DNA from 4 places in the Streptomyces sp. NBC_01341 genome. Region 4 is predicted to be linked to each of the others. Evidence: riboswitches for the same ligand, from Rfam matches in the RefSeq annotation. Region 4 holds a riboswitch; each other region holds the start of a gene.
What was found. Region 4 has a riboswitch for cyclic di-AMP ahead of OG206_RS07455 (LysM peptidoglycan-binding domain-containing protein). Riboswitches for the same ligand answer to the same signal wherever they lie in the genome.
Positions count from the first base shown of each region.

Region 1: it holds a riboswitch for cyclic di-AMP, as region 4 does, so the genes downstream of both, OG206_RS28175 (C40 family peptidase) here and OG206_RS07455 (LysM peptidoglycan-binding domain-containing protein) in region 4, are expected to answer to the same signal.
Region 2: it holds a riboswitch for cyclic di-AMP, as region 4 does, so the genes downstream of both, OG206_RS15455 (M23 family metallopeptidase) here and OG206_RS07455 (LysM peptidoglycan-binding domain-containing protein) in region 4, are expected to answer to the same signal.
Region 3: it holds a riboswitch for cyclic di-AMP, as region 4 does, so the genes downstream of both, OG206_RS08005 (M23 family metallopeptidase) here and OG206_RS07455 (LysM peptidoglycan-binding domain-containing protein) in region 4, are expected to answer to the same signal.

Region 1 is NZ_CP108364.1:6,386,191-6,391,476, forward strand. It holds gene OG206_RS28155 (helix-turn-helix domain-containing protein) at 1-186, opposite strand, end outside; gene OG206_RS28160 (ATP-binding protein) at 417-848, shown strand; gene OG206_RS28165 (hypothetical protein) at 856-1,023, opposite strand; partial or broken gene OG206_RS28170 (LysE family translocator) at 989-1,251, shown strand; gene OG206_RS28175 (C40 family peptidase) at 1,309-1,779, opposite strand; cyclic di-AMP (ydaO/yuaA leader) riboswitch at 1,783-1,955, opposite strand; gene OG206_RS28180 (hypothetical protein) at 2,321-2,629, opposite strand; gene OG206_RS28185 (ABC transporter permease) at 3,088-3,945, opposite strand; partial or broken gene OG206_RS28190 (TetR/AcrR family transcriptional regulator) at 3,966-4,398, shown strand; gene OG206_RS28195 (urease subunit gamma) at 4,536-4,838, shown strand; gene OG206_RS28200 (urease subunit beta) at 4,853-5,164, shown strand; gene OG206_RS28205 (urease subunit alpha) at 5,157-5,286, shown strand, end outside.
Region 2 is NZ_CP108364.1:3,524,432-3,529,717, forward strand. It holds gene OG206_RS15445 (PrsW family intramembrane metalloprotease) at 1-1,331, shown strand, start outside; gene OG206_RS15450 (aldo/keto reductase) at 1,378-2,322, opposite strand; gene OG206_RS15455 (M23 family metallopeptidase) at 2,470-3,504, opposite strand; cyclic di-AMP (ydaO/yuaA leader) riboswitch at 3,516-3,668, opposite strand; gene OG206_RS15460 (PP2C family protein-serine/threonine phosphatase) at 3,902-5,059, opposite strand; gene OG206_RS15465 (MerR family transcriptional regulator) at 5,193-5,286, opposite strand, start outside.
Region 3 is NZ_CP108364.1:1,882,243-1,887,528, forward strand. It holds partial or broken gene OG206_RS07990 (bifunctional acetate--CoA ligase family protein/GNAT family N-acetyltransferase) at 1-480, opposite strand, end outside; gene OG206_RS07995 (HPr family phosphocarrier protein) at 645-926, shown strand; gene OG206_RS08000 (GntR family transcriptional regulator) at 1,087-1,791, opposite strand; gene OG206_RS08005 (M23 family metallopeptidase) at 2,027-2,785, opposite strand; cyclic di-AMP (ydaO/yuaA leader) riboswitch at 2,799-2,967, opposite strand; gene OG206_RS08010 (M16 family metallopeptidase) at 3,157-4,539, opposite strand; gene OG206_RS08015 (M16 family metallopeptidase) at 4,566-5,286, opposite strand, start outside.
Region 4 is NZ_CP108364.1:1,727,365-1,732,650, reverse strand. It holds gene OG206_RS07480 (enolase C-terminal domain-like protein) at 1-530, shown strand, start outside; partial or broken gene OG206_RS07475 (HAD-IC family P-type ATPase) at 534-982, shown strand; gene OG206_RS07470 (flavodoxin family protein) at 1,067-1,519, shown strand; gene OG206_RS07465 (TetR/AcrR family transcriptional regulator) at 1,651-2,289, shown strand; gene OG206_RS07460 (hypothetical protein) at 2,449-2,679, opposite strand; cyclic di-AMP (ydaO/yuaA leader) riboswitch at 3,036-3,222, shown strand; gene OG206_RS07455 (LysM peptidoglycan-binding domain-containing protein) at 3,225-4,079, shown strand; gene OG206_RS07450 (hypothetical protein) at 4,310-4,921, shown strand; gene OG206_RS07445 (SIS domain-containing protein) at 4,992-5,286, opposite strand, start outside.

The DNA.
Region 1 (5,286 bases), 4.7 Mb from region 4:
GGCATCCAGTAACCGTGTCACGTCATCGGGGGACACCCCGCTCGCACCTGTCTCGATCCGGCTCACCTTCGACTGGTGCCAGCCCAGCATTCCGGCGGCTTCCCGGCTCGTGAGTCCGGATGTGTGACGCAGACCGCGCAGCTCTTCGCCGAGTTTGCGACGGCGTACGACCGGGCCGTTGCGCACGGTGGCCTCCCTCCGTTGTACGGAGAGCCGACCCCTTCAGGGGCGGCTCGGAAAGTGGCCAGTGTGGCGCCCGGTCAGTGCTCGCGGGGCATGGTTCACCGGAATGGGCGACAGATATATGCATATCTTGGTGGATCGCGGTTACGGACGGCTCGGGGGATGGCAGTCTGGCGCGAACCACAATCCGGACCGGTCGCGGACCGGTCGGGGCGGGAAGGGACGACGACGCCATGGCAGACCATCAGGAAGCAACCGTCACCTTGCCGAGCGACCCGGTCTCGGTGTCCGCGGCCCGCCGCTATGTCGCGCGGGTACTCACCGAGTGGGGCCTGGCCGAGGGCAGCGACCTGGCCGAGGCGGTCAGGCTGATCGTCTCGGAACTGACCACCAACGCCGTCCAGCACACCTTTGGCCTGTCACCCACGTTCACCGTCGACCTCCGGCTCGACCGGGACGAGGAGCTTTGTCTGGGCGTGACGGACAGCCACCCCCGTTGGCCGCAGAAGCTGCCCGCGGCGGTCCGCCAGGACAACGGCCGGGGCATGGTGATCATCCGGTCCCTCGCCAAGGAGTGCGGGGGGAGACTCAGCGTCATCCCCACCCCCGACGGGGGCAAGACCGTGTTGATCGCCCTTCCCTGGGCTGTTCCGGCGCAGGCCTGACATCGGCTCACGGCATGCCGGTCCTGCCGGAACCGCTCCGCAGCGGCGTCGGCAGGGTGGTGGCAGCCGCGGTGTTCTCCTGACCCGGTGCGCCACCGAGGCCGTCCGGGGGAACCCGGCGTGAGATCCCTGACCAACGTCTGACTCCGAAGACGGCCGCACTCTTCCTGAGCATGCTGCCCACGTTCGTGCCCGGCGGCAGGCTTCCCTGCCGAGGACGCAGTTGCTCGCCCTGGTGGTCGTCCTGCTCGCGCTCGTCCGGTTCCCGGCCGTGGCCCGGCACGAGGAACGTCTCGGCAGGTGGCTGCGCCGGCCGCGTACCACCCGCGACATCGAGGGCGGCAGCGGCGCGGCGCTCACCGCGCTGGGACTCGTGCTGGTGGCCGGGCCCCTGCTGCACTGATCCAGGTGGGAAGCGGCGCCGGCGCGCGCGGGGGTCGGCACCGGGCGGACGCAGGTGTCAGCGGACCCTCCCGTACCAGACGCTGTTCGACCAGATCTTCTCCAGCCGCACCAGTGCCCCGGTCTTCGGCGAGTGCCAGATCCGGCCGCTTCCGGCGTAGATCCCGACGTGGTAGACACCGCGCCCCGCGTGAAAGAAGACCAGGTCGCCGCGTTTCCGCTGCGACCTGGAGATATGGCGGGTCTTGTTGTACTGCTGTTGCGCCGTGCGGGGTAGTTTCTTGCCCGCCTTCCGATACGAGTAGAGCGTCAGCCCGGAGCAGTCGAACCGGTGCGGACCCGTGGCGCCGTATCTGTAGGGCGCGCCCTTCTTGGAGGCGGCGATGTCGAGAGCCCTCGCCGAATGGCTGGCGGCCTCGGCGTCGTCGACGAAGCCGGGAGCCAGCATCGTGGTGCTTACAGCGAATGTGAGAACCGAGGCCGTACTGACCCGGGCGAACAGAGACGGGACATGAACCTGCGCAGTCATGCGCAACCCTTCGTCAGCCGCCTGTGAAGGATGACCTGTCGGGTTCGGGCTGGCGAAGTTGCCCGGCCGCACAAGGCGGCTTCACCCCGAGGGTCGTCCGGATGTCCGGGCGGCCCGTTGTGCTCGGGTCCTCCACTCCTGCCGATCCACTTCTGTCGACCAGGCATCCGGACAGCGGCAGGACTCGGCGTCCGCCCGGACCGCCCCGCCGCGGCGGCGGGGGCTTGTCGTCCAGGGGATCTTTACGCACGCACTGGCGGATTTCCTCACTGAATCCGCGATATGTGAGAGTCGTCACCACTGATCCGTTCGGGTGGACGGGGCGGATCCGGGGACCCTGCGGCCGGGCCGGACCAGCCCCGTACCAGCGGTGGAACGACTGATTCCGTTCCTTGTCCGCGCTGCTTGCGCAAGTTGGGCTGTCCCTCGGGCGGGGGATCTTCTACGCCGAACGAGCGAGGAAAACTCATCGGCTCGTCGGGCGTGTCGGGAAGGGCACCGAAGGGGAGCCGCAAGCCGGGGGAGTCGAGCGCCGTGGTGCTCAGCCGGACGGCTCGGGCGGTACGCCTACCCGCCCGGCCCGCCGCTCCCCGTCCAGCAGTCGCAGCGCCCTGGCCGGCGTCTCCGCGTGGATCCGGGACTCACCCCGCTCGTGCATCAGCGTGAGCGCGTCGCGCAGGGCGACCGCCCGGGAGGCGAGCGCCTGTGCCGCCCTCAGGGCCCCGTAGGTATCGCCGTCGCGAGCGGGATTGATACGGCCGAGTTGGTCGAGCGCCTCGAGGTAGCAGTCGATGAACTCGGCCTCGGCGCGGGTCAGTGCGGGCAGCGGCGGGAACTGGGGTGGGAGCATCGCTGGTTCACCTCGCGGGGTGCGGCGGCCGGGACGGCATGCGGTTCTCCATGACGTGGTCCACCAGCCCGAATGCCAGGGCGGCCGGCTGTCGGGAAGGGAATGGTGTCCCGTTCGATGGCGGCTCGCGTGCCTGGATCCCGGGATCCGAAGGCTGTCCCCGCCCGGCTCCTCCGGAGCGGGTTGCTCAATGGCTACCCGGGTGCCGGGCAGCGCATGTCGGAGGCCGGGGCCGCCCGCCGCCGGCAGCACCGGAACTTGCTTGCCTGAGGCAGACCGTAGTCACGGCGAGGTCCTTGACTTCGGGCGAGGGCGGACGGCGCCGATTCGGGATCGTCGCGGAGCCCCGCGGCCGCGAGCGGGACGAGTGACCGGGGCACCCGCGCGGCCGAAAGGGAAAGCCGCGCCCTCCGCCGCTCGGGCGGGGAGGACGCGACGTGGCGCGGCGTGCAGGTTGTTCAGGTGAGCGCGGGCTCGGGCGTGCGGTCGGCGGCCTCGGTATGCGGTGCCGGGTCGTCGCGGTGCCTGCGCCCGCCCACCAGTACGGCGGTCAAACCGAGAACGGCCCAGAGGGCGAGAGTCAGCGCCGGTCCGCCCGCCGCGTGACCGTCGAAGAAGGCGGCCGACCTCAGCAGTGAGCCGCCCGCGCCGGGTGGCAGCCACTGGCCGAGGGTGCCGACAGGTGCGGGGAGCAGTTCGGGGGCGCTGGTCACGCCGGCATGCCGGTCACCGATGTCGTCGCCGCGCCGGACACCGACCCCCGCGGCAGCGCGCTCGGCGCGAGCACCCTCCCGCTCGTGGCGACCGCCATGGCCGACAGCTGGCTCGGCGTGATCACCGGCGACTGGTGGGCGGAGGCGGGCGTCGTCGGGCTCACCGTGGTGGCGATCGGCTCGACGGTGGCGGGGTTCGCCGCCCTGCTGGGCACCCCTGGCATCGGCCTGAGGGCACTGCTGATGGTGCTGCTGGGCAATCCGTTCTCCGGCCCCGCCGGGTGCGGATGCCGCCACCGCCCCGGTCGGCAACTGCGAGACGACCGGGCTCGCGGCCGAGGCGGTGAGCAGCCGCGGGCCCTGGGCGGTGACCACGACCGCCCCGTATACGACCCGGTTCTCGATCGCGGTGCGGGCCGCGGTCTCGTCCTCGTACCGGTGGATCTCGAAGGCTCCTTCCTCCCGCTCGAACCGCTCCTGCAGCTGATCGACGGCCGGCGCCGCACCTGCTATGCCGACGGGCAGGTCGCGCGGCGCGATACGGGCGGCGGGCCACGCGAGGGCCCAGAGCGCGAGCGCGACGATCAGAGGGACGAGCAGCACGGTGGCAGCCCCCGGCGGTGGTCGGGCTGTCGGCGGGGGCTGTCTACCGCTACTTCGCGGGGAAGGACGATCCCATCGCGGCCATCGCCGACGAGGCGTTCGGCGCCATCCGGCACGCCTTCGCGGACGCCGCCCAGGTCACCCCGCCGCCCACCCCGGACGTGCTCCTGGGCAGAGTGCTGCGCGCGTTCCTGGCGGCGCAGTGAGCGGCTGTCCAAAGCCTTCGGTGACGGCTACGCCGGCATGCGCGTGGGCTGGGCGACGCTGGTGGAGGCCTATCGTGCGGCCGGCATCATGCACGCCGACGTCTCCCCCGACGACGTCGCCCGCACGATGATCGCCACCGCCCAGGGATTCATGGTGCAGGAAGCACTGTTCGGCGGGGTCGAGCCCGAGGTCCTGGAGAACGGCTTGCGGGGTCTGATGTCCATGGGTCCGCAAAAGATCAGTTAACGCGCCGGAAAAACTTTCGCCCTAACGTGCAATACCTGAACCCGGAATCCCTTTCATCGTTCAACAGGGTGTTGAAGGCGGATAGGGTCCCGCTGCGCCCGGGCAGGTACCGGGCGGAAGACGAAGAGGGTGGAAGCGTGCAACTGACTCCGCACGAACAGGAACGCCTGCTCATCCATGTGGCGGCCGATGTCGCAGAGAAGCGCAGGGCACGCGGCCTGCGGCTCAATCACCCCGAGGCGATCGCGCTGATCACCTCGCACCTCCTGGAAGGCGCCCGCGACGGGCGGACGGTCGCCGAACTCATGGCCTCCGGCAGGAAGGTGCTCACCCGTGACGACGTCATGGAGGGCATCCCGGAGATGATCCACGACGTCCAGGTCGAGGCCACCTTCCCGGACGGCACCAAGCTCGTCACCGTCCACGAGCCGATCGTCTGACGGGGGAGCAGCCGATGATTCCCGGAGAGATCCTGTACGCGGAAGGCGCTGTGCCGCTCAACGAGGGGCGTCCCGTCACCCGCCTCACCGTCCTCAACGCCGCCGACCGGCCCGTCCAGGTCGGCTCGCACTATCACTTCGCCGAGGCCAACAGCGGCCTGGAGTTCGACCGCCGCGCGGCCCGTGGACTCCGGCTGAACATCGCCGCCGGAACCGCTGTGCGCTTCGAACCCGGCATCCCCGTCGACGTCGAACTCGTCCCGCTCGCGGGCCTGCGCATCGTCCCCGGACTGCGTGGCGAAACCGGAGGCCCCCTCGATGCCTGAGCTCAGCCGCCCCCTGTACGCCGACCTGTTCGGCCCCACCACCGGTGACCGCATCCGGCTCGCCGACACCGATCTCGTGGTCCGCGTCGACGAGGACAGGTGCGGCGGCCCCGGGCGCGCCG
Region 2 (5,286 bases), 1.8 Mb from region 4:
GCAGCAAGGCGTTCCGCGCCGGTGCGGTCGTCACCGTCCTCGCCCTCTGCGGGCTGGTGATCCTGGCCCTGGTGCGCGAACAGACCGGCACCGAGGGCTTCCTGGTGGGCCTCGGCCTGGCCGTGCTGCCCGTGCCGCTGCTGATGGCGGCGTTCCGCTGGCTCGACCGTGTCGAGCCGGGCCCGTGGCGCAATCTGCTGTTCGCGTTCTCCTGGGGCGCCTGCGCCGCCGCGCTCGTCGCCATCATCGCCAATTCCTTCGCCACCCGGTGGATAGCCACGGCCACCGCGGATCCGGCGAGCGCGGACACCCTCGGCGCCACCGTCATCGCACCGGTCGTCGAGGAGACCGCGAAGGCGGCGGCCGTCCTGCTGATCTTCCTCTTCCGCAGACGGCAGTTCGGCGGTGTCGTCGACGGAATCGTGGTCGCCGGTTTCACCGCGACCGGCTTCGCCTTCACCGAGAACATCCTCTACCTGGGCCAGGCCTTCGGTGAGGACCAGGAGCTGGGGACCACGGGGCTCGCCTCGCTGACGGCCGGGACGTTCTTCGTACGTGTGGTGATGTCGCCGTTCGCGCACCCCCTGTTCACGGTGCTCTCCGGCATCGGCTTCGGGATCGCGGCGCTGGGCGGCGCGCGCCACCGGGTGCGCCGGGTGCTGCTGCCGCTGCTCGGACTGGCCCTGGCCATGGGTATGCACGCCCTCTGGAACGGCTCGTCGTCCTTCGGCCCGTACGGCTTCTACGCGGTCTACGGCGCGTTCATGGTGCCGTGCTTCGGCCTGGTGACCTGGCTGGCCGTCTGGTCCCGCCAGCGGGAACTGCGGACACTCTCCACGGAACTGCCGGTCTACGCGGCGGCCGGCTGGCTCGGCCCCGCCGAGCCGGCCGCACTGGCCTCGATGCGGGCCCGGGGAATGGCCCGGGACAGGGCACGGCACTGGCACGGGGCCCAGGACCGCGCCCGGGGCAGGGCTGCCGCCCGCGCGGTCGCCGAGTACGAGTCGTTCGCGACGTCCCTGGCCATGCTCCGCCGACGGGCACGCCACGACGGCGCGGGCGCCGACTTCGCCGTCCGCGAGCAGGAGTTGCTGCACCATCTGTGGCAGCGTCGGGAGATCGCGGGACCCGCTCTGGGGTACGCGGCGCACATGACGGGCCGGACGCGCGCCCACGTGTCGCCCCCGCAGGCACCGTTCCCCCGCCGGCTCCCCCACGGCGCCCCGGCTCCCCGGCAGATCCCGGCGCCGCACCGCCACTACGGCGGCTACAACCCCTATCTGGAGCACGGCCCCCGTGCCGCTCCGCCCACCGGGACTCCGCCGGGGTGAGGGGCCCGTCCGGACCGGCGCGGCCCGGACGGTTGGTGCCGGATCCTCAGGCCGAGGCCTCGGTGAGCTCTGCCAGCTGGCCCTCGGTCAGTTCGAGCCCGGCCACCGCCACGAGTGCGGGCAGCTGGCCGACCGTGCGGGCCGAGGCGATCGGTGCGGCCACGGTCGGCCGGGACGCCAGCCAGGCCAGCGCCACCGTGGCGATCTCGGCGTCGTGCTCCTGGGCCACCTTGTCGAGCGCCCCGAGCACCTTGCGGCCGCGCTCGGTCTCCAGGTGCTTCCCCGCGCCTTCGGCCCGCGCGCTCCGGACGGCCGTCCCCGGCCGGTACTTGCCGGTGAGGAAGCCCGAGGCGAGCGCGAAGTACGGGACGGCGGCGAGTCCCTCGGCCGCCGCGGTGTCCTGGAGCGCGCCTTCGTAGGTGTCGCGCGAGACGAGGTTGTAGTGCGGCTGCAGAGCGACGTAGCGGGCGAGGCCCTCGCGCTCCGAGAACTCCAACGAGGCCTTGAGCCGCTCCGGGCTGATGTTGGACGCCGCGATCTCCCGGACCTTGCCGGCCTTCACCAGCTCGTCCAGGGCGCCGATGATCTCCTCGACGGGGACCGTCTCGTCGTCGAAGTGCGTGTAGTAGAGGTCGATGTGGTCGGTACCGAGCCGGCGGAGCGACGCCTCGGCCGCCCCCTTGATCGTGGTCGCCGACAGCCCCTTGTACTCCGGGTGGGCTCCGCCCTTGGTCGCGACGACGACATCGTCCCTGCGGGAACGGCCGGACAGCCACGCACCGATGAGCGTCTCCGACTCACCGCCTTCGTTGCCCGGGACCCAGGCCGAGTAGGCGTCAGCGGTGTCGATGAAGTTGCCGCCCGCCTCCGTGTACGCGTCGAGGACGGCGAAGGTGGTGTCCCGGTCGGCGGTCCAGCCGAAGACGTTGCCGCCGAGAGCGAGAGGGAAGACCTTCAGGCCTGAGTTTCCGAGCGGGCGCAGTGATGTCATAGCCGGGCTCAACACATGGGCGGAGCCACATATTCCGATCCCGGCGGCCGCCCGCTCTCGGAGTGCGGGGCCGGCGGCCCTGGCGTCGGGGGGTTGTGCGCCAGGGCCGCCGGGGTCTCGAAGTGCGCCGTGTGCCGGCGCGGGCACTCAGATCGAGAGGCCCTTGCCGCGCAGCCAGCTCATCGGATCGACGCCCGAGCCGTCCGCGGTGTGGATCTCCAGGTGCAGGTGCGGCCCGGTCACGTTGCCGGTCGCTCCGACCCGGCCGATGGTGTCGCCGGTGGTGACCTTCTGGCCGGCGGTGACGTCCATCGAGGACTGGTGGCAGTACCAGACCTCGGTGCCGTCGTCGAGCTGAAGGACCGTGCGGTAGCCGTAGGAACCTGACCAGCCCGCCGACTTCACCGTGCCGCTGTGCACGGCCTTGACCGGCGTACCGGTGGGAGCGGCGAAGTCGAGACCGGTGTGGTAGCCGGAGGACCACATCGAACCGGCCTGACCGAAGGTCGAGGTGATGGTGTACGAGGAGGTCGGGACGGCGTAGCTCAGGGCGAGCTTGGCGAGACGCTCGGCCTCGGCCTTCTTCTTCGCCGCCTCTTCGTCCGCCTTCTTCTTCGCGGCGGCCTTCGCCTCGGCCTCGCTCTGCTGCTTGGCCGCCTGGGCCGCGGCCTCCTCGGCCGCCGCCTTCTCCTGCGTGGCTTTGGCTTCGGCCTCGGCCCCGGCCTGCTGCTGCTCGGCCTGCTGGAGGATGCGGGCGCGCAGCGCCTCGCCGGCGTCCGTGGTGCCCTGCTCGGCCTCGGCAGCGGTGATGCCGGCCGTGGTCAGCGGGGAGGAAGCGGTGACCGTGCCCTGATCCGCGTCGTCGGAGAGGTAAGCACCCACGCCGGGAAGGGACTTGGCGTCGGGAAGATTGTCCGCGATGGAATCGGGAAGGGAGATGGAGACCGGCGGTTTGCTCTGCGCGGTGGCCATGCCTCCCGCGCCGACGGCCGCGATGACACCGACGCCGAGGACGGTGGAGCTACGGGCGAGACCACGCTGTTTGGCCACGCGGTGCCTGCCGCGCACGGGACGGATGGACTCCTCGGTGGGGTTCCATTCCTCCCACGTCCTGCCCTGATCACCGGGACTGACGGGCCTGAAGGGTGCCGGAGCCTCGGGGGCAGGCTGATTTGACGCCACGTGGGCGCACTCCTTTCCTTCCTTCTCGCCTACCGGGTTAGCTGACGGGTTCGGAGCAGGAAGGTCTCCTACGGACCCCTTCGTCCCTCGCGGGAGTCAGGCGTCCGATTCACCCCATGTAGGTGGTTCCCCGGTTCCCTTGCGGGATTCGGCACTGCGCACGGTGCCGCCTCTGGCGACGACTGGGACAACCGCGCTGCGTTATCGAACGTTAATAGACATGCGGGTCCGATTCCAAGCTGTTCCCACAGATCGTTCATGACTCTGGCCTGGACTTTCAGGGGTCAATCGCCCCCAAACGGGCGAGTTGCACACCCCTCACGCACACCACGGTTTCTGACGTTTCGTCAAATGTTATGCACAGCGACGTCTTCTGATTACGGACGGTCGTCTTCGGTCATTCACGGTACCGCCCCACGATCTTCACCGTCTTCCGCCGCTCCTGCTGCCCCCTGGACGGCCGCCCGACCGCGAGCAGTGCGAGGTCGTCCGTCGACCGGCCCCCCGTGTGCAGCCGGACGTCATCGGTGAGGGCCGAGAGCAGTTCCTCCGGTCCCGGGAAGAGCCTGCCGCGCAACCGGGCCGCCGGGTCGTAGAAGACCCCGTCGGCGTCCCGCGCCTCCGAGAGCCCGTCGGTGAACGCCAGGAAGGTGGCCCCCGCCGGCAGCGGCCACTCGTCCGCACGGTCCGGCCACACGTCGAGGCCCATGCCGAGCGGCAGGGCCGGCTCGGTCGGCCGCAGGACGTCGAGCGCGCCGTCCGCGTGGAGCACGAGCGGCTCGGGGTGGCCCCGGTTGACGACCCGCAGCGTGTCGGCGCCCGCCGGGATCTCGGCGAGCACGGCCGTCACGAACCCCTCCATCGAGTCCAGTCCGCCGCGCCGCGTGCTCTCCCGTGCCAGCGCCCGCTCCAGCCGCTGGACCACGCCCTCCAGCGAGCGCTCCTGCTCGGCCGCCTCACGGAAGGCGCCGATCACGACGGCCACCGCCGCCACCGCGTCCAGGCCCTTGCCCCGTACGTCCCCGACCACCAGCCGCACCCCGTACGGCGTGTCCGCGACCGCGAACAGGTCGCCGCCGACGAACTCGTCGGCCTGCGCGGCCTCGTAGCGCGCCGCGACCTGCATACCGCCGATCCGGTCCTCCGGCACGGGGAGCACCGCGCGCATCGCGGTCTCCGCGATGACCCGCGCCGAGGCCAGCTGCTCGTTGCCGCGCTGTACGACCCGGTTGATGACGAGCGAGAGCGCGGCGACGGTGACGAGGGTGAGCAGGTCCGTGAGGGGGGCGACTTCGGCGAGCACGCCGTCGGAGGCACGGATGGCGAGGACGACGAGGATCGCGGCCACACCGGTTCGGATCGTGGAGGCCAGCGAGAAGAAGGGGGCGGCGATCAGCGGCGCCGCGGCGAAGAGCGGCACCGCGGAGACCTCGGGCGGGGTCGTGACGTCGCAGACCACTCCGGCACAGATCATCAGGGTGGGCAGCAGACGCACGAGCCTGCGTGCGCGCGCGTTCCCCTGGGCGCGCCCCTGCCGTTCGTCCCGCTTCCCCACCTGTACACCCCTGCCCGGTCCGCCCACGGCTGCGGACGGTACCGCGCCCCGACCCGGCCGGGCGGAGCCGCGCCGTGACGCGCCCGCTCATCGGCCGAAGGAAGGAGCGCACCGCCGCCACGTTCCTCCGGGGTCAACCGGAGAGCCGGTGCCCAGCGTAGATCGTCAGTGCATCCCGTACGAAGACGGCGGTTCCGTCCCCGTGGCGATCGTAGTTCTTCGCGAAG
Region 3 (5,286 bases), 150 kb from region 4:
CTTGGTGTTGGCGGGCAGCACCTCGGCGGCGAAGCGACGGATGCCCCGCTCCCGGGCGACCGCCGCGATGTGCTCCAGGAGCGCCGACGCCACTCCGCGGCCCTGGTGGGCGTCCTGGACGAGGAAGGCGACCTCGGCCTCGTCCGCGGGGGCCGAGGCGGGGCGGCCCCGCTCGTCGATGCGGTCGAAGCGGACGGTGGCGATGAAGTCGCCGCCGACGGTGACGGCCAGTCCCACCCGGTCGACGTAGTCGTGATGGGTGAAGCGGTGCACGTCACGCGCGGAGAGCCGGGGGTACGGGGCGAAGAAGCGGTAGTACTTCGACTCGTCGGAGACCTGCTCGTAGAAGCTGACCAGCCGCTCGGCATCGTCCGTGGTGATGGGCCGGATGCAGGCGGTGCCACCGTCGCGGAGCACCACGTCCGCCTCCCAGTGGTCGGGGTACGCGTGATGCGGCCTCTGCTCCGGGATGGGCTCCATGGGCAAAGCCTACGACCGCCGCAGCGGTCGCGGCGGGTTCCCGGCGGGGGCACGCTGAGTGAGCCTGCGGGCGGCCGCCCGGCCCGCTCCGGGGCCGGGCACAGCAGGGCGCACCACATGAGAGACTGGTCTAGACAACTCATTGACACCTGAAGGGCAGAACCATGGCTGAGCGCCGCGTCAACGTCGGTTGGGCCGAGGGCCTGCACGCCCGCCCCGCTTCCATCTTCGTCCGTGCCGCCACGGCCTCCGGCGTCCCCGTGACCATCGCCAAGGCGGACGGCAACCCCGTCAACGCCGCCTCCATGCTCGCGGTGCTCGGCCTGGGCGCGCAGGGCGGCGAGGAGATCGTGCTCGCCTCCGAGGCGGACAACGCCGAGGCCGCCCTGGACCGCCTGGCGAAGCTGGTTGCCGAAGGGCTCGAGGAGCTCCCGGAGACCGTCTGATCCCGGCCGGAATTCTCTCTGCGGAAAAGCCGCGGCGCCCCCACCGGGCTCTGCGGCTTTTCTGTTTCCCGAACTGCCGGGAACCAGCCCCGGAAAAGCGGATCAAGGCAGCAGGAAGAAAGCCCTTCGACAATTGCCCTCTTTGTATACGGTGCAATTGTTAATGACGGACTCCCGCGATGTTTACGTGGTGTTGCGAAGTCCTCACCCGGGCTCCGCCCGCCGCCCGGTCGGGCCGGTCCGTGCGGCGCAGCCGGTGGGCCGCCGTGACCCGCTCGGCGTGCTGGACGGCGAGCGCCCTGGCCCGTTCCGCGTCCCCGCGCGCCACGGCGTCCACGAGGGCACCGTGCTCGGCCCAGGATTCCGCGGGCCTGGCCGGCTGCTCGACGGCGTACATCCAGGCGATCTTGTGCCTCAGCTGCGTGAGCAGCGCGATCAGGGCGGGGCTGCCCGACGCCTGGGCGAGCGTCTCGTGGAACCAGCCACCGAGCGAGCGCAGGTCCTCCCCCTCGCCCCGCCGCACCCTCTCCTGCCCCAGCCTGACCAGGCCCCGGAGCACCTTCAGGTGCGCGTCGGTACGTCGCCGGGCCGCACGCGCGGCGCCCAGCGGCTCCAGCAGCATCCGGATCTCCAGCAGGTCGGCCGCCTCCTGCTCCGTGGGTTCGGCGACACAGGCACCGGCGTGCCGACGGGTGACGACGAACCCCTCGGACTCCAGGGTGCGCAGTGCCTCGCGCACAGGGACACGGGAGACGCCGTAGCGGCGCGCGAGCACCTCCTCGGTGAGGCGGCTGCCGCGCTCGAAGACACCGGAGACGATGTCGTCACGGATTGCCGTGCATACCGAATGCGCGGGAATGCGCATGTCCGAACCTCCGCCTTAATCCCCGCGAAACGCGGCCGATCGACGCCTGTTCTGTGACTCTATTGCAACCGGTCGGAATTTCCGACGGCGGGGTGGAATCCATGGATATCTTTTGGCCGGAAGGCAGTTCCGCGCGGCTCGGATGCGCCGTGCCGCGGGGCACGGCGAAGGCCCCGGCGCGATGCCGGGGCCTTCGTCGGAGCGGTGCGTGCGGGCGAACGGGGCGGACCCGGGGTCAGACCTGGACGCCGTGGGCGCGGAGGTAGGCGACGGGGTCCATGTCGGAGCCGTACTCGGGGGTGGTGCGGGCCTCGAAGTGCAGGTGCGGTCCGGTGGAGTTGCCGGTCGACCCGGAGAGGCCGATCCGCTGCCCCGAGCCGACGCTCTGGCCGACCGAGACGCCGATCGAGGAGAGGTGGCCGTACTGGGTGTACGTGCCGTCCTTCATCCTGAGCACGATGTTGTTGCCGTACGCGCCGCCCCAGCCGGCCTCGACGACCGTGCCGGCACCGACGGCGACGACGGAAGTGCCGGACGCGGCCTGGAAGTCCACGCCGGAGTGGGTGCCGGAGGACCAGAGCGCGCCGCCGGACTTGTAGCCGGTGGTGACGTGCGAACCGGCGACCGGGAGGTGGAAGGCGTTGAGACGGGCGCGCTCGGCGGCGCGTGCGGCACGCGCCTTCTCCTCACGGGCCTCCTTGGCGCGGGCCTCCGCCTTGCGCTTGGCCTCGGCCTTCGCCTTCGCGACCTCCGCCTGGTGCTGCTGGGCCTGCGCCTGGGCCTCGATCTGCGCGGCAAGGCTCATGTCGAGGGCGACGGTCTGCGCCAGACCGGTGCCGCTCGCGGTGACCTCGGAGTCCGCGGCGAGCGCCGGGGATGCTGTGGCGCCGATGACACCGGTGGTGGCCAGGGCCGCGATGCCGGCGACCCGGGCGCTCCTGCGCGTCAGGCGGCTCGGGGCACGGTGCTTCCCGGTGGCACGGATGAACGCCATGAAGTGGCTGGTCCTTTCCTTCCTTCTCGCCTACCGGGTTAGCTGACGGGTTCGGAGCAGGAAGGTCTCCTACGGGCCCCTCTCGTCTCGCGCGAGACGCAGGGATCCGATTCACCCCAGGGACTTCGTGGGTCCCCGGCTCCCCAGGCTCGCGCCTGACGGGGACTCGGCGATGACTGTCCGGCGCCGCGGTCGCGGCTCGGGTCCGACGGACAGCCGAGCCGACGCTAGGACGGGCCCCTCCCCCTCACCAAACGGAAAGGGTCTTTTGTCGGACATCCCACAGGATGAACACGCACTTCTCTTGATAAATCAGACAAAAGACAGGACCCCGGCGGAGTGTCCGCCGGAGTCCTGAATGTGGCGGACCGTCAGCCGCTGACGACCGACACCTCGCCGATGCCCAGCGCCCTGACGGGGTCGGCGATCTGCGCGGCGTCGCCGACCAGCACGGTGACCAGACGGTCGACGGGGAAGGCGTTGACCACCGCGGCGGTCGCCTCGACCGTGCCCGTATCGGCCAGGCGCGCGTACAGCGTGGCCTGGTAGTCGTCCGGGAGGTGCTGCTCCACCTGGTCGGCGAGGGTCCCCGCGACGGAGGCCGCCGTCTCGTATTTCAGCGGGGCCACGCCCACGAGGTTCTGCACGGCGGTCTCACGCTCGGCGTCGGTGAGCCCCTCGGCCGCGAGGGTGCGCAGGACCTTCCACAGGTCGTCGAGCGCCGGCCCCGTCGACTCCGTGTCCACCGAGCCGCTGATGGCCAGCATCGCCGCGCCCGTGGGTCCGGAGGACGAACCGGGACCTGTCGAGCGCAGTACCTGGCCGAAGGCCCGGACGCCGTAGGTGTAGCCCTTCTCCTCGCGCAGCACGCGGTCCAGCCTGGAAGTCAGGGTGCCCCCCAGGCAGTACGTGCCGAGGACCTGGGCGGGCCACACGCTGTCGTGCCGGTCGGCACCGATCCGCCCGATGAGGAGCTGGGTCTGCACCGCCCCGGGACGGTCCACGATGACCACACGTCCGGTGTCGTCCGCGGTGATCGGAGGCACCGGGCGTGCCCGGACCGAATTGCCGGACCAGTCGCCGACGGTTTCGGCGAGCAGTTCGTCCAGGTCGATGCCGGTGAGGTCGCCGACGACGACGGCGGTCGCGGTGGACGGACGGACGTGGGCGTCGTAGAAGGCACGGACGGCCGCGGCGTCGATGCGCCGCACCGTCTCCTCGGTCCCCTGGCGCGGACGCGACATCCGGGCGGTCGCCGGGAAGAGCTCCTTGGAGAGCTGCTTCGCCGCCCGCCGGGCGGGGTTGGCCTGCTCGTGGGGGATCTCGTCGAGCCGGTTGCCCACCAACCGCTCGATCTCGCTCTCCGCGAAGGCCGGGGCCCTCAGCGCCTCGGCGACCAGGCCGAGCGCCTTGGCGAGCCGGGAGACCGGGACCTCCAGAGAGACGCGGAGACCCGGGTGGTCGGCGTGGGCGTCCAGTGTGGCGCCGCAGCGCTCCAGCTCGGCCGCGAACTCCTCCGCGGAGCGCTTGTCCGTGCCTTCGGACAGCGCGCGGGCCATGATCGTGGCCACACCGTCGAGGCCCTCGGGCTCGGCGTCCAGCGGCGCGTCGAGGAAGATCTCCACGGCGACGACCTGCTGGCCGGGGCGGTGACAGCGCAGCACGGTCAGGCCGTTGGGCAGTGCGCCCCGCTCGGGCGCGGGGAAGGCCCAGGGCCTGGCCTCGCCGGCGGTCGGCTGCGGGTGGTACTCCATCGCTACTCCAGTCACGGCGGCGTCGGTCACTTGTCGGCCCCCTCGTGCGCGTCGTTGCCGTCCGTCTCGTCCGCCGGTTCGACCGGCTCGTAGACCAGGACGGCACGGTTGTCGGGCCGCAGATGGGCCCGGGCAGCGGCCTTGACCTCGTCGGCGGTCACGTCCAGCACGCGGCCGACCGCGGTCAGCGCGAGCTGCGGATCGCCGAACAGAACGGCGTACCTGCACAGTTCGTCGGCACGGCCGGAGACCGTGCCGAGCCGGTCGAGCCACTCGCGCTCCAACTGTGCCTGCGCGCGTTCCATTTCCTCCGGGGTGGGGCCCTCCTCGGCGAAGCGGGCCAGCTCCTCGTCGACCGCCTCCTCGATCCGCGGGACCTCGACGCCGCCGGACGTCTTGACGTCCAGCCAGCCCAGCGAGGGTGCGCCGGAGAGCCGGAGCAGCCCGAATCCCGCGGCCACGGCCGTGCGGTCGCGGCGGACCAGGCGGTTGTGCAGGCGGGACGACTCGCCGCCACCGAGCACGGTCAGCGCGAGGTCCGCGGCATCGCACGCGCGGGTGCCGTCGTGGGGCAGCCGGTAGGCCGCCATCAGCGCACGTGCCGGCACCTCCTCATGGACCACCTCCCGCAGCTGGCCGCCGATGGTGTCCGGCAGCGTGCCGTCACGCGGGGGCTGCTTGCCGTCGTGGGAGGGAATGGATCCGAAGTACTTCTCGATCCAGGCGAGCGTCTGCTCGGGGTCGATG
Region 4 (5,286 bases):
GGCGCGAGGTCCTCGCCGAGTTCCGCCGCGCCACGGGCCTTCCGACGGCGACCAACATGATCGCCACCGACTGGCGCCAGCTGACCCACGCCCTCGCGCTGCAGTCGGTGTCCATCCCGCTGGCCGACCCGCACTTCTGGACCATGCGGGGTTCGGTACGCGTGGCCCAGCTGTGCAATGCGATGGGACTGACCTGGGGTTGCCACTCCAACAACCACTTCGACATCTCGCTCGCCATGATCACGCACTGCGGTGCGGCGGCCCCGGGGGAGTACAACGCACTGGACACGCACTGGATCTGGCAGGAGGGCCTGGAACGTCTCACCGTCACGCCGCCCCGCATCGCCGACGGTGAGATCGCGGTGCCGGACGCCCCCGGCCTGGGCGTCGAGCTCGACATGGACCGCCTGCTCGCGGCCCACGAGCTCTACCGCAAGGAGGCGCTGGGCGCCCGGGACGACGCCCGGGCCATGCGCTACCTCGTGCCGGGCTGGACGTTCGACGCCAAACGCCCGTGCCTCGTGCGCTAGCGGGGGCGCCCGTCAGTGCCGGTGGCCGCTCTCGCCAAGTCCCCCGACGCGGTCAAGGAGACCGGTGCGGAGGCCGTCCGGCGGCTGCGGGCACGGGGCCTGGCCCCCCCGATCCTGATGACCGGCGACAACAAGGCGGTCGCGGGCTGGGTCGCAGCCGAAGTCGGCATCGACGAGGTCGTCGCCGACGTCATGCCGCAGGAACAGGCCGACGTCGTCCGGAAGCTGCAGGAGCAGGGGCGGAGCGTCGCCATGGTCGGCGACGGTGTCAACGACGCCTCGGCTCGCGCCCGGGCCGATCCGGGTCTGGCCATGGGCACGGGTACCGACGCGGCCATCGAGGCCGGGACCTGACTCTCGTGCGGGGGGACCTGTGGGCCGCCGCCGACGCGATACGGCTCGCCCGGCGGACGCCGGGCACGATCCGCCTGCGCGGCTTCCGCGCCGCGGCCTGACGGCCGGGAGACCGAGGTCCCCGGCGGGGGCCGGGGACCTCGGTTTGCGTAGGTCTGCCGAGAGCGGCAGGGTTCGGGGGTGTGGCCACTCTGCTGATCGTGCATCACACCCCGTCGCCCAACTGCCAGGCGCTGTTCGAAGCCGTCGTCGCGGGGGCGACCGCGGACGACATCGAGGGTGTACGGGTCGTGCGCCGGGCGGCGCTCTCCGCCACGGCGTCCGACGTGCTCGCCGCCGACGGCTATCTGCTCGGAACACCCGCGAACCTCGGCTACATGTCCGGAGCCCTCAAGCACTTCTTCGACCAGGTCTACTACCCGTGCCTCGACGCCACGAAGGGCCGCCCCTTCGGCTTCTGGGTACACGGGGGCAACGACGTCACCGGCGCCGTCCGGGGCATCGAGGCGATCACCACCGGCCTCGGCTGGCGGCGTGCGGCGGAGGGCGTGACCCTCACGGGAGAGCCTGGCAAGGCCGACGAGGAAGCCTGCTGGGAGCTGGGCGCGACCGTGGCCGCCGGTCTCATGGCCTGACGTCCGCCACCACCGTGACATCGGCCGGGAGGCCCGGGACGCGGCCGGCGTACGGGATGTTGGTTCCGCTGTCCGGGAACCGCACCCGCCCCATAGAATGGACCTGTGAGTCCAGTAATGGAGGTGCCGGGATGCCGCCCATGAAGCCCACCGAGCAGCGGCTCACCCCCAAGGGGGCAGCCACCCGCAGTCGTATCGTCGAGGGCGCCGCGGCGCAGATCCGGGCCGGGGGCGCCGCGGCGAGCACGCTGGACGACATCCGCGCGCGCACCTCGACCAGCAAGAGTCAGATCTTCCACTACTTCCCCGGTGGCAAGGAGGAGCTGCTGCTCGCGGTCGCCGCGCGTGAGGCCGAGCTGGTCCTGGAGGACCAGGAACCGCACCTCAGTGACCTGGGCAGCTGGGAGGCGTGGCAGGACTGGCGGGACGCCGTCCTCCGCCGTTACGAGCAGCAGGGCGTCACCTGTCCGCTGGGCGTGCTGATGACCGAACTGGGCCGCACCACCCCCGCCGCCCAGGTGCTCACCGGTCGGCTGATCGACCAGTGGCAGGCCGCTCTTCGCCGCGGTGTCCGGCGTATGCAGGACTGCGGTGAGATGGACGCGGGACTGGACGCCGATCGTACGGCGGCAGCCCTGCTCGCCGCCGTACAGGGAGGCGTGGCCATCCTGATGTCCACCGGCCGGGTCACGCACCTGGAGGCCGCGCTCGACACCACGCTCGGTCTGCTGCGGGCCACAGCCCCGGGGGCCGGCCTCCGCCAGGAGTGACGGCCAGGCCCCCTACCGGAGGCGTGGCTGTCGTCGGAGGGGGAGGCGGGCGCGCCCGTCGGGAGCGTGCGGTTCGCCGGGCGGTCCCGTGCCGGCGTCCGGAGCGGCAGGAGCGGGCGATCGCGCCGTGCCTCGCGGTGGTGCCGTCCCCCGATTCGCTCAGTGCAACCGCCAGCTGAGCTTTCCGCCACCCACCCACCGGACGGCGGCCGGGTCGTCCAGGTCGTGTACGGGGATTCCGGCCGCGGCCGCGGCGATGAGCACGTCGGTCACAGCGGTCGCTGTTCCGATCACCTCTCCGTCGATCTCCACGATGCGGAACGGCGGGTCGCCGGGCTGAACGGGCAGCACGGTGATCCGCGGGTTCGGGAACTGAGGGGTGTAGGTCATGCGGGATCGGTTCCACGGGACCGCGCTCCCTATGCCTGAATGAGGCCGCAGTGAGCCTTATGACCGATTTACTCAGTTATGCAGGATTTATCCTGTAATCCATAAAAGGCCATTTCGTGTGACCTGGGGACCTTCGTGAGGGTGCAAATCGCCCTTATCGGACCCAGTGACCAGCGTCACCCTCAACCCCCCGGACGCCGAAACGGGCCCGCCGGTTCCCTTGTGTGCCAAGAGGGATGGGAGGGGCTGTGTGCGATGGATTACAGGAATTACCGAAATTCGATCTTGCGCTTGAATTTTGATCATTACTCCGGGCTTGTTCCTTTCGCTATTTCTCGCCTACGGTCACCCTCATTCCGGATGGAACGCCGAATCCTGCCGCCGTCCGGTTACCCGACCACTTCTCGTACGGCAGGAGCGGGGGACCCAAGTAAGCGCCGACCCGGTGTCCGGGACGGCTCGGGGTGAAGTCGCATGTCATGCGGCCGGGCATCTCCAGCTCGAACCCGACAGCTCACTTCGTAGGCGACGGAGAGGAATTCAGCATGCCCGTTTTTTCCAAGCCCCGTCGTTCCAGGACCAGTTCGCTGAAGCGCGGCGTCATCGCCGTGACCACGGGTGGAGTCGCTCTCGCGCTTCCCGTGATCGGCGCGACCGGTGCCTTCGCGGCCCCGGCCCAGCCGGCCGCCGCTGAAAAGACGGTGACGTCGACTGCCCTGTCCGCACAGGGAATTGCCGCAAAGCACGCCACGCCCAGGAGCTATTCCGTCGTCATCGGCGACACTCTCGCCAAGATCGCTCGCGAGCATTCTGTCCACGGCGGCTGGAAGGCTCTCTACGAGGGCAACAAGAAGGCTGTCGGAGCGAACCCCGACCTCATTCACCCCGGCCTCGAGCTGACCATCGGCGGCAAGCACGGGAAGAAGTCCGCGGACAAGCCGGCGAAGGCCGACAAGGCCGCCAAGACCGAATCCAGGGCTTCCGGCCGCGCGGACCGTTCGGAGCGCGCGAGCACCGGACTCGCCGCACAGGGCGCACCCGCCGCGCAGGCGGTTCCCGCCGCCGAGCGGACCGCGTACACGAACGACCTCGACGGCTGGATCAGGGAGTCGCTGGCCGTCATGGCCGAGCACGGCATCCCCGGCAGCTACGAGGGCATCCACCGCAACATCATGCGCGAGTCGTCCGGCAACCCGATGGCCATCAACAACTGGGACTCGAACGCCGCTGCGGGCATCCCGTCCAAGGGTCTGCTGCAGGTCATCGACCCGACCTTCCAGGCCTACCACGTGCCCGGCACGTCGCTGGACAGCTACGACCCGGTCGCCAACATCACGGCCGCGTGCAACTACGCCGCCGACCGGTACGGCTCGATCGACAACGTCTTCGGGGCCTACTGAGCCTCCGGCGACGCGTAACCCTCCCGCACGCGGCGTGTGAGGCAGGGGCAGGAACACAGGGTGGTACGGGTTCGGCGGAACCCGTACCACCCTTCCTTCGTGTACGGCGCCGGGTGGGGGCGGCGCGCGAAGGTGCCGGACCGCCCCACCGGGTGGTCCGGCTGCGGCGTCAGGCCTGCCGGGCCGCGGTCGACTGGTCTCGTACAGGTTCGTCGTCCATACTGCCCGCCGTGGAGCAGCGCATAGATTCCAACACCAAGCCCGAGTTCGCCGCGGGGACAGACCCGGCGTACATCCCAGGCCTGACGGCCCCTGCCCCCGCGCGGACGGAGGCGGATGCGGAGGCGGCCGACGCGGCACCGGAGGATGCCGGCGGGCACGACGACACGGACGTCCAGGACACGGCCGACATCCAGGACGCCGTGGTCGAGCAGCCGGCCGGCGACCGGGCGGCCGGTCCCGACGACGCGGTGCTGAGCGGCACGGCGGTCACCGACGACGACGAGGGGACTGCCGCCGTCACCGGCGCGGCGGGCACGGACGAGCCGGGCGCGACCGGCGACGGCCCTGTCTTCGAGGTCAGCGACCGGCGTGGATCCATCAGGGTGGACGCCGAGGGTGTCCGCTTCCGGCTGGACGACCAGGAAGCGGAGTTCGACTGGTCCGAGATCGGTGCGGTCGAGGTCACGACCGGCCGCTTCGGGCGCCGGTTCACCGTCACGGTCCACCTGTCGAGCCGCCGGTGGTTCAACGCCGAGGTCGAGGCCGACGCCCGGGGCCGCCTCAAGGAGTGGACGGCCGAACTGGACGCCGCGCTGGACGCCCACTTCGAAGAGGGCTGACCGGCCGCTCGTCCGCGGCCGCGCACCGGGCTCCGTGCGAGCCCGGTGCGCGGCATGCCGTGACGTGGTGTCAGGCCCGATCCGTCCCGTCGAGCACCACCGACCGGGTCAGATGGCGCGGCAGGTCCGGGTCGAGGCCACGGGCCGTGGCGCGGGCGATCGCCAGCCGCTGCACCCGGACCAGGTCGGCCAGCGGGTCCAGGTCGCTCTCCACCCAGCGCGCACCCGTCGCGCGCACCTGCTCGGCCAAGCCCTCCGGGGCGGAGCCGAACATCCATGTGGCGGTCCCGGCCGTGGCGATGCTGATGGGTCCGTGGCGGTATTCCATCGCCGGATACGACTCGGTCCAGGAAAGCGACGCCTCC